DNA from 2 places in the Burkholderia glumae LMG 2196 genome. Region 1 is predicted to be linked to the other one. Evidence: predicted binding sites of a transcription regulator. Region 1 holds the regulator's gene; the other holds the start of a gene.
The links. Region 1 encodes FliA, which starts transcription of late flagellar genes. Its sites were predicted from a motif close to CTAAAGTTTNNNNNNNNNNNGCCGNTA; they were not measured.
Positions count from the first base shown of each region.

Region 2: the regulator FliA is predicted to act here: its motif matches at 1,728-1,754, upstream of KS03_RS04420 (flagellin).

Region 1 is NZ_CP009435.1:1,214,323-1,218,529, reverse strand. Features, by position in the region: gene ahcY (adenosylhomocysteinase) at 1-1,046, opposite strand, end outside; S-adenosyl-L-homocysteine riboswitch at 1,147-1,216, opposite strand; gene KS03_RS18075 (RNA polymerase sigma factor FliA) at 1,344-2,105, opposite strand; gene KS03_RS18070 (nucleotide-binding protein) at 2,131-2,943, opposite strand; gene flhF (flagellar biosynthesis GTPase FlhF) at 2,936-4,207, opposite strand, start outside.
Region 2 is NZ_CP009434.1:729,757-733,963, reverse strand. Features, by position in the region: gene KS03_RS04420 (flagellin) at 351-1,505, opposite strand; gene KS03_RS33040 (methyl-accepting chemotaxis protein) at 2,087-3,235, opposite strand; gene KS03_RS04410 (response regulator) at 3,253-3,630, opposite strand; gene KS03_RS04405 (hypothetical protein) at 3,657-3,893, opposite strand; gene KS03_RS04400 (chemotaxis protein CheA) at 3,893-4,207, opposite strand, start outside.

The DNA of each region.
Region 1 (4,207 bases):
TCGATTTCCGAGTCGAAGTGGCCGATGTTGCAGACGATCGCGTTGTGGCGCATCGCCTTCATGTGGTCATGGCCGATCACGTGGAAGTTGCCGGTGGCCGTCACGAAGATGTCGGCCTTGTCGGCCGCGTATTCCATGGTCACCACGCGGTAGCCTTCCATCGCCGCCTGCAGCGCGCAGATCGGATCGATTTCGGTGACCCACACCGTGGCGCCGAGGCCGCGCAGCGACTGCGCGCAGCCTTTGCCCACGTCGCCGTAGCCGGCCACCACCGCGATCTTGCCCGCGATCATCACGTCGGTGGCGCGCTTGATGCCGTCGACGAGCGACTCGCGGCAGCCGTACAGGTTGTCGAACTTCGACTTGGTGACCGAGTCGTTGACGTTGAAGGCCGGGAACGGCAGGCGGCCGTCCTTTTCCATCTGGTACAGGCGATGCACGCCGGTGGTGGTCTCTTCCGTCACGCCCTTGATGTGGGCGAGACGCTTCGAATACCACTGGCCGTCCACGTCGAGGTGCGCGGCGATCGACTTGTACAGCGCGACTTCCTCCTCGTTGGTCGGCTTGGCGATCACCGAGCGATCCTTCTCGGCCTTGGCGCCGAGGATCAGCAGCAGCGTCGCGTCGCCGCCGTCGTCGAGGATCATGTTGGCGAACTCGCCGTTCGGCCATTCGAAGATGCGGTGCGAGTACTCCCAGTACTGGTCGAGCGACTCGCCCTTGAACGCGAACACCGGCGTGCCGGCCTCGACGATCGCGGCGGCCGCGTGATCCTGCGTCGAGAAGATGTTGCACGAGGCCCAGCGCACGTCGGCGCCGAGCGCCTTGAGCGTCTCGATCAGCACGCCGGTCTGGATCGTCATGTGCAGCGAGCCGGCGATGCGCGCTCCCTTGAGCGGCTGCGCGGCCTGGTACTCGTCGCGGATCTGCATCAGGCCGGGCATCTCGGTCTCGGCGATGGTCAGTTCCTTGCGGCCCCAAGCGGCCAGCGAGAGATCGGCGACGACGTAGTCCTGGGAAGCTTTCGGGTCGATAACGGCGTTCATCACGCCCTCCTTTCTAATCAAAGATTGGTGACGTGAGCGCCGTTCAGAAAGCGGCAAGCCCAGCCGGCGCGGCGAATCGTGCGATCCGCGCTGCGCGCCGGGCGGGCCACCGCCTGGTGAAGATTTCCGAGCCTGGCGGGCCGGTGCCCGTCGCAACGCTCCTCGGAAACGAGCAAGGATTGTAGCAAAGTGTCGAGAAGAATTCCCGCGCGCTTCGCAGAAGGCTGGTGGGCCGATTACGGATCGGAGCCGAATTTCCGAGGCGCACCGGCACGCGCGTCCTCTACGCGCGTCCTCTCAGTGTTCGGCTCCCACCCAGGCCTGCTCGCGCAGCCGCGCGCGCAGGCGCGCCACGGCCTGGCTGTGGAGCTGGCACACGCGCGACTCGCTGACCTCGAGCACGGCGCCGATCTCGCGCAGGTTCAGGCCGCGCTCGTAGTAGAGCGACATCAGCAGCTTCTCGCGCTCGGGCAGGCGGTCGATCGCCTCCACCAGCGCCGCGCGCAGATGCTCGTCGAGCAGCGCGGACAGCGGGTCGGAGTGGTCGACGCGGTAGCGGTCGAGGAACGGCTCGTCGTCGGCCGAACGGTCGAAATCCTCGTAGTAGATCAGCTGGCTGCCGTGCAGGTCCTGCAGCATCGCCTGGTAATCGTCGAGCGGCATCTCCAGGTGGGTGGCGACCTCGCTCTCGTTGGCCGAGCGCCCGAGCCGCTGCTCGACCTGATGAATGGCCTGCTCGACCTCGCGCGAGGTCTTGCGCAGGCTGCGCGGCAGCCAATCGTTGCTGCGCAGCTCGTCGAGCATCGCGCCGCGGATGCGCTGCGTCGCATAGGTCTCGAACTGCGCGCCCTGATCCTCCTTGTAGCGGCTCGCCGCATCGAGCAGGCCGATCATGCCGGCCTGGATCAGGTCGTCGAGATCGACGCTCGCAGGCATTTTCGCGACCAGCTGCAGGCCGAGCCGGCGCACCAGCGGCGCATATTTCGCGAGCACCTCGGCCTGCCCCATCCCGCCCTCGCCCATCGCGGACGTGGACAGCTTTCCTTGAGCGTTGTACATCGGCTCCCTCCTGAGTGCCCTTGGGTCAAACGGCGTGCGCCGCGCCCCGTTCGACGGCCGGATGTCCGGCGAAGGCCCGTCCGGCGGGATTCGTCGGACGCATCGGCCAGTACAGCAGGTCTGAGGCGATCTGCCGGTAGTCGCGCGCGGCGGCTGACGACGGAAACGCATCGACCACGGTGTGCACGAGTTCGCGTGCGCGCGGCACCAGCGGATCGGCGCTCACGTAGCCGCCCTCGGCCAGCGCGACCGTCAGATAGCGGCCTGCCACGCCCGCCAGATTCTCGTAGGCGGCGCGCGCGTCGGACTCGCTCTGCACGTGGTTGACCAGCACGCGGAACTGCGCGAGCGCGTGCGCGTAATGGAGCCGCTTCATGCAGGCATAGGCCTCGGTGATCGCGGAGCCGGCCACGCGCGTCACGATCAGCACGTCGTGAGCGGCACGCGCAAGAGCAGAGAGCGCGCCGTTCGCGTCGCGCTGAGCGTCGACGAGCACGATGTCGGCCGCGCCTTCCAGATAGGCGGCAAGGCGTTCATCGTCGTAGCCGTCGCGCGCGAGGTCGGCGGCGACGCACAGGGAAAAGCCGGCTTCGTGACGCACCGCGTTGCCGCTGCGCAACCGGGCGCTGCCGAGCGTCGCGGCGGCCGAATTGGCGTCGTTGCGCTCGTCGACGACGAGCACTTCCTTGCCGAGCGCGGCGAGCGCGGCGGCCAGGTTGACGACGGCCGAGGTGCAGCCGACCCCGACGGGGCCGCCCGTCACCGCGACGATCCGGTTCGCGCGGCCGGCCAGCAGCCGCCGCAGTCCTTCAGCCTGATCGGTGATTCGTTTATCCAAAGTAGACCTCGTGATGTCCGGAACCCGGACGGCCGCCAGCCAGGGCGGACAGCATGCCGGGCAGATCGTCTTCGAGCGGCACGAACGGCGAGCCGTCTCGCGGTACACAGAACGCGCTCTTGAGCAGGAACTTGCGCGTTGCCACGTATAAGTTCTCCGGCACCTTCTGGCCGGTCGACACGTAATGCACCGGCAGCTGGTAGCGGATCACGGTGTCGAGCACGCCGCCGAGGTTGGTGGCCTCGTCGAGCTTGGTCAGGATGCAGCCGGCCAGATCGGGCTGGTCGGAGCCGCGATAGGCCTGCACCACCTCGTTGAGCGTGTCGCCGTGGCTGGTGGCCGCGAGCAGCAGCAGGCGCTGCACGCGCGCGTCGGCGCCCTGCAGCATCGCGATCTGGTCGGAGACGGTGCGATCGCGCTGGCTCATGCCGATCGTGTCGATCAGCACGATGTGCTTGTTGCGCAGCTCGGAGAGCGCCAGCTGCAGGTCGCCGCCGTCCTTCACGGCATGCACCGGCACGCCGAGGATCCGGCCGAAGATGCGCAGCTGCTCGTGGCCGCCGATCCGGTAGCTGTCGGTGGTCAGCAGCGCGACCTTGCTGGCGCCGAAGCGCATCACGCAGCGCGCGGCCAGCTTCGCCGTGGTGGTGGTCTTGCCCACGCCGGTCGGCCCCATCAGCGCGAACACGCCGCCGCGCTCCATCAGCGCGTCCTCGCTGTCGAGCACCGGCAGGTTGCCGGCCAGCACCGATTCGGCCCAGTCGCAGGCGCCTTCGAAGCTGCCCGCCGAGACCCCGGCCGGCAGGTTGTCGACCACCGTGCGCACCAGCTGGGCCGAGAAGCCGGCCGCGAACAGCCGCTTGGTCAGCGCGCCGTGCAGCGGCGTGCGGCGCTGGCGGTCGTTCCACATCAGGCCGGCGAACTGCTCCTCCATCATGCCGCGCATCGCGCTCAGCTCGTGCATCACCGTTTCGTTGACGATGCGCTCGATGCGCGCGTTGACCTCGTCGGCCAGCGTGGCGGCCGACGCGCCGGCGCGTTCCGCCTGCTTCGGCGCGGCGGCGGCCGCGGCGGTGGCGCGCGCGGCGCTCGCCTCGGCGGACTGGCGCGCGGCCACGTTGCGCACGATGTCGCGCGCCCACTCGGGCGGCTCGCCGTCGTTGCGCGCGGCCGGCGCGATCGGGCTCGCGGCGCCCGGCGACGCCTCGGCGCGCGGCGCCGGCGAGACCAGCGCCTCGTGCTGGCGCGTCAGGCGGCGCGCGTG
Region 2 (4,207 bases), on a different replicon from region 1:
GGTTCCGGCCGCGCGGACCGTGTCGGCCAACGCGTCGATGTCCTGCGCTTCGGTGATGAGAGATGGCTTTGAAACAGGTCGCGCGCGGTCGGCGCGATGGAGGGCCCGTTTTCAATCCGCGCCGATCGCATGGCTCGAAGCGGGGCCGGCCATGATTCCTGCCGCCCCGCCTCGGCCTAATCGATATGCGTTCCGCGTTTGCGCAGCCGGGCGAACCGGCGGGTTCCCCCGCCGAAAGGAACACGCCATGAAACCACGACGGACCGGCATCGTTGCCGATTGCCGGTCCGTATCCTGGCCGAGACAACGCCTTACCGCCGTCGGCCAGCCTTGCCCGGCCCGCCCGTCGCTTACTGCAGCAGCTTCAGAACCTGCTGCGGCAGCGAGTTGGCTTGCGCCAGCACCGAGATACCGGCCTGTTGCAGCACCTGCGCCTTGCTCAGCGCCGCCGTTTCCTGCGCGAAGTCCGCGCTCTGGATCTGCGATTGCGCCGACGACAGGTTCGTCGAGTTGGCCTGCTGCGTCTGCGCGATGCCTTGCAGACGGTTCTGGGTCGCGCCGAGCGTGGCCTGCAGGTTGTTGATGGTGGACAGCGCGTTGGCGACCGAGACGATGGCCTGGTTGGCGCTCGTCGCGTTGCTGATGTTCACGTTCGACACGGTCGGCGGTGCGTTCACCGAGTTGATCTGCGAGATCATGTTGGCCGCCGCGCTGGCCTGGGCCGTCGTCATGCCGCTGGTGGCGCCGGTGGCGAGCGTCAGGTTCGTGACCGCCGTACCCGTGCCGGCTGCCGTGCCCGTCGTGAAGATCGCGCCGACTGCCGTCGTGCTCAGTGTCTGGCCGTTCTGATCCGTGAACGTGAAGCCGCCCTTGCCGTCCGACAGCACGTTGACCGAGGTGATGGCCGGTTGTGCCGCCGTGGTGGCCGCGCCGTTCGCGTCGAGGCTCAGGTTCTGGATCGTGCCGACGTTGGTGCCCGATTGCACCAGGCCGCCGCCGATCTTCGCCGCCGACAGGCTTTGGCTCAGGTCCAGGCTGACCGTCTGGCCGACGTTCGCGCCGATCTGGAACGTGACGATCCCGGCCGAACCGTCGAGCAGGTTCTTGCCGTTGAAATTCGTTTGCGCAGCAATCCGGTTCACTTCCTGGATCTGCTGGGCCACTTCCTTCTCGGCCGCGGCCTGGTCGCTCGACGACAGCGTGCCGGTGGCCGCTTGCGTCGCCAGCGTGCTGATACGCTGCAGGCTGCTCGTCAGCGACGAGAGCTGGCTCGACGTCGTCTGGATCAGCGAGACGGCGTCGTTGGTGTTCTGCACGCCCTGGTTCAGGCCGTTGATCTGCGTTTGCATGCGCGTGGCGATCGCCAGGCCGGCGGCATCGTCAGCGGCGCTGTTGATGCGGTTGCCCGACGACAGGCGCGTGATGGCTTGCGACAGGGCGCTCTGCGAGCCGTTCAGGTTTTGCTGAGCGACCAGCGAGTTGACGTTGGTATTGATTCCGAGCATGTTGCCTTCCCAATGTACAAATCGAAAAAAAATATCGTGGAGTGTTTATTCCGAAATCCCGTCAACAACAGAAATTTCACTCATCACTCGACCCATGCAATAAAACAGCAACCGCCGATAAAACCTACTGCGCAAACCCTTTGCAGATCCCGATCGACATGTTTCAAGCCCATGCCGGCCGGGGCCGGAGCCGCGATGCTGGTGCGGTGTCTGTAACCCAATTTACGGCGCGGCTCGCCAAAACTTGAGGGGGGCCTGTCGAGCGGGCTCGGCGCGCGCTGCGCGGCCCGGCAGGCACCCGGCCCGGGCCTCGCGCGCGGCGGCGCGAACGCCGGCAGCACGGGACGAGCCGGGCGGCGGGACATCTCGCAGCGGCCCGCTTCCGCCACGTTCAGCGGCGCAGGCACCCACCTTTGCCCCTGCGGGCCTTCGCCCGCCGCGCCGGCACCGTAGCCGGCCGCCTGCCTGGCCCGGGCGGCCTTGCTGCCGGCCAGATGCCGGAGGCCGCATCGATCATCCCGACCGGAGTCAGTTCCGGCCGGGTCACGCCCCGGGCGGCCCCAGCCAGGGCCGGGCGCCGGTCAGAACAGCTCGATGCGCTGCGTGTCCGGCTGGCGATGGCGTGCATGATGGGAATCCTGGCTCAGGTACTCGACGACCAGTGCGGCCGGATCGTCGGTGCCGGCCTCGCGGCGGCGCAGCGCCAATTGGACCCGCTCCAGGCGCTGCCGCACCACGTCCTGATACTGGATGTCGCCGAGCAGGTCGCCGATGCCGGTGGCCAACTGCTGGTTGTAATCGGTGGCGTTGGCGGTCAAGGTGTCGTGAAACTTCTTGAGCTCGGCGTAGCTGGTCTGCATCTCGACGACGGTGCCCGCCAGCTGGCATGCATTGCGCAGCGACGCGCTCTCCTTCAGTTCCTTTTCGAGCGTGAAGCTGTCTATCGCCAGGCGCTGCGCATTCTCGATATTCTTCTGGATGACCTGCGCCGCGCTGGTCAATCGGTTGGCAAGGCTGCGCACCTCGCTGGCCACGACTGCGAAGCCGCGCCCCGCCTCGCCCGCGTGCGCGGCCTCGATCGATGCGTTGAGCGCGAGAAGATTGGTCTGCATACTGATCTCGCGCACCAGGTTGACCAGCTGACCAAGCGCCGCGATCTCCTCGACCAGCCGACGCACGTTGGCGTATTCGTTGCTCAGCATCTGCGGCAGCGCCAGCAGGAACTCCCCGGTCTCCTCGATGAGTCGGGTGCTGGCGACGATGTCATCCTGCAGGTTGACATTGCTGTGTGCCGAGCCGCGCAGGTAGTCCAGCAATTCGCTGGAGTGATTGCGCAGGGTATCGACTTTTTTCAGGATGTTCAGCGCCGACTCTTCGGTTTCCTGAATCACGTCTTGCAGTCGGTCGTACATCGCCGCGTCGAGTTGCGCGCTGGCGTCGGCAACGCCCTGCCGGGTAGGGTGCGGCACCTGCCGTGGCTCGGCCGAAGCCGCCGTTTTCAGCGGGTGCCAGCCGGCGGCGGACAGCAGAAACAGCCAGGCCGCCAGCAGCGCAAGGCCGACTGCGGCGACGGCGGTGGCGGCCGCTGCCGGCGCGATGGCGCCACCGCCGACAGACGAGCCCAGCAAGCGCATGCCCAGGAACTGCCAAGGCAATTGCAGCGCGAGGCCGAGCAGCAGGTGCCGGCGAAAGCGGCGGGACGAATCGAAGCGGAGGGAGTGATTTGGCATAGGACCGTCCTTTCCGGTTATACGCCGGGCAGCACCTGCTTGATGACCTGCAGCAGCGCGGCGGTGGCCACCGGCTTGACCAGCCAGCCGGTGGCGCCCAGCGCCTTGGCTTCATCGCGGCGAGCCTGCTGGCTCTCGGTGGTGAGCACCAGCAATGGCGTGAAGCGCAGGCCGGGCAGCTGGCGGGCCTGGCGTATCAGTTCCAGTCCGTCCATGTTGGGCATGTTGATGTCGGTGATGATCAGGTCCGGACGCGGCCCGCTACGCAGGCGCTTGAGCGCCTGCACGCCGTCGCTGGCGGTTTCCACGCTGAGGCCGCCGGCCATTTCCAGGCTGCCGCGCAAGCTCATCAGCATGGTGACCGAATCGTCGACGAGAAGAATGGATTTCGACATGGAGAGGGAATTTCCTTGGTTTGGGGTCATGGATCGAGCGCGGCGTGCAGCCATTGCCGCAATTGCGGATTGCTGGGCCAGGCCGAGATACCCGCTTGCGTGGCCATGAGCGCCTGCAGCGCCGCCGCGTGCAGGTGTTCACAGTCGGCGCAGTCGAGCGCGGCGCCGGGGTTGGCCTGCAGCCACGCCAGCAGCGGCTCGGCGTCTTCCACGCTGATCACGCCGGCCAGCGTGGCCGCGCCTTCGTGGTACTCGATGGGCATCAGAGCAGCTCCTTGGGGTTCAGCACGATCAGTACGGAGCCGTCGCCGAGCAGGGCCGAGCCGGCGTAGCCGCCCAGTCCGGCGAGAACGCCGCTCATCGGCTTGAGGATAATGTCGGTGGTGACACGGAATTCATCGACCAGAATGCCGACGTGCTCGCCTTCCAGGCGCACCACCAGCGTAGCCAGCTCATCGTCGGCGTTCGGGCGCGGCGCGGCGTCCAGCGCCAGCAGATCGTTGAGCGCCACGAGCGGCACGATCCTGTCGCGCAGGACGGCGGTGCGCCGCTGCTTGATGGTGCGTATCACCGACTG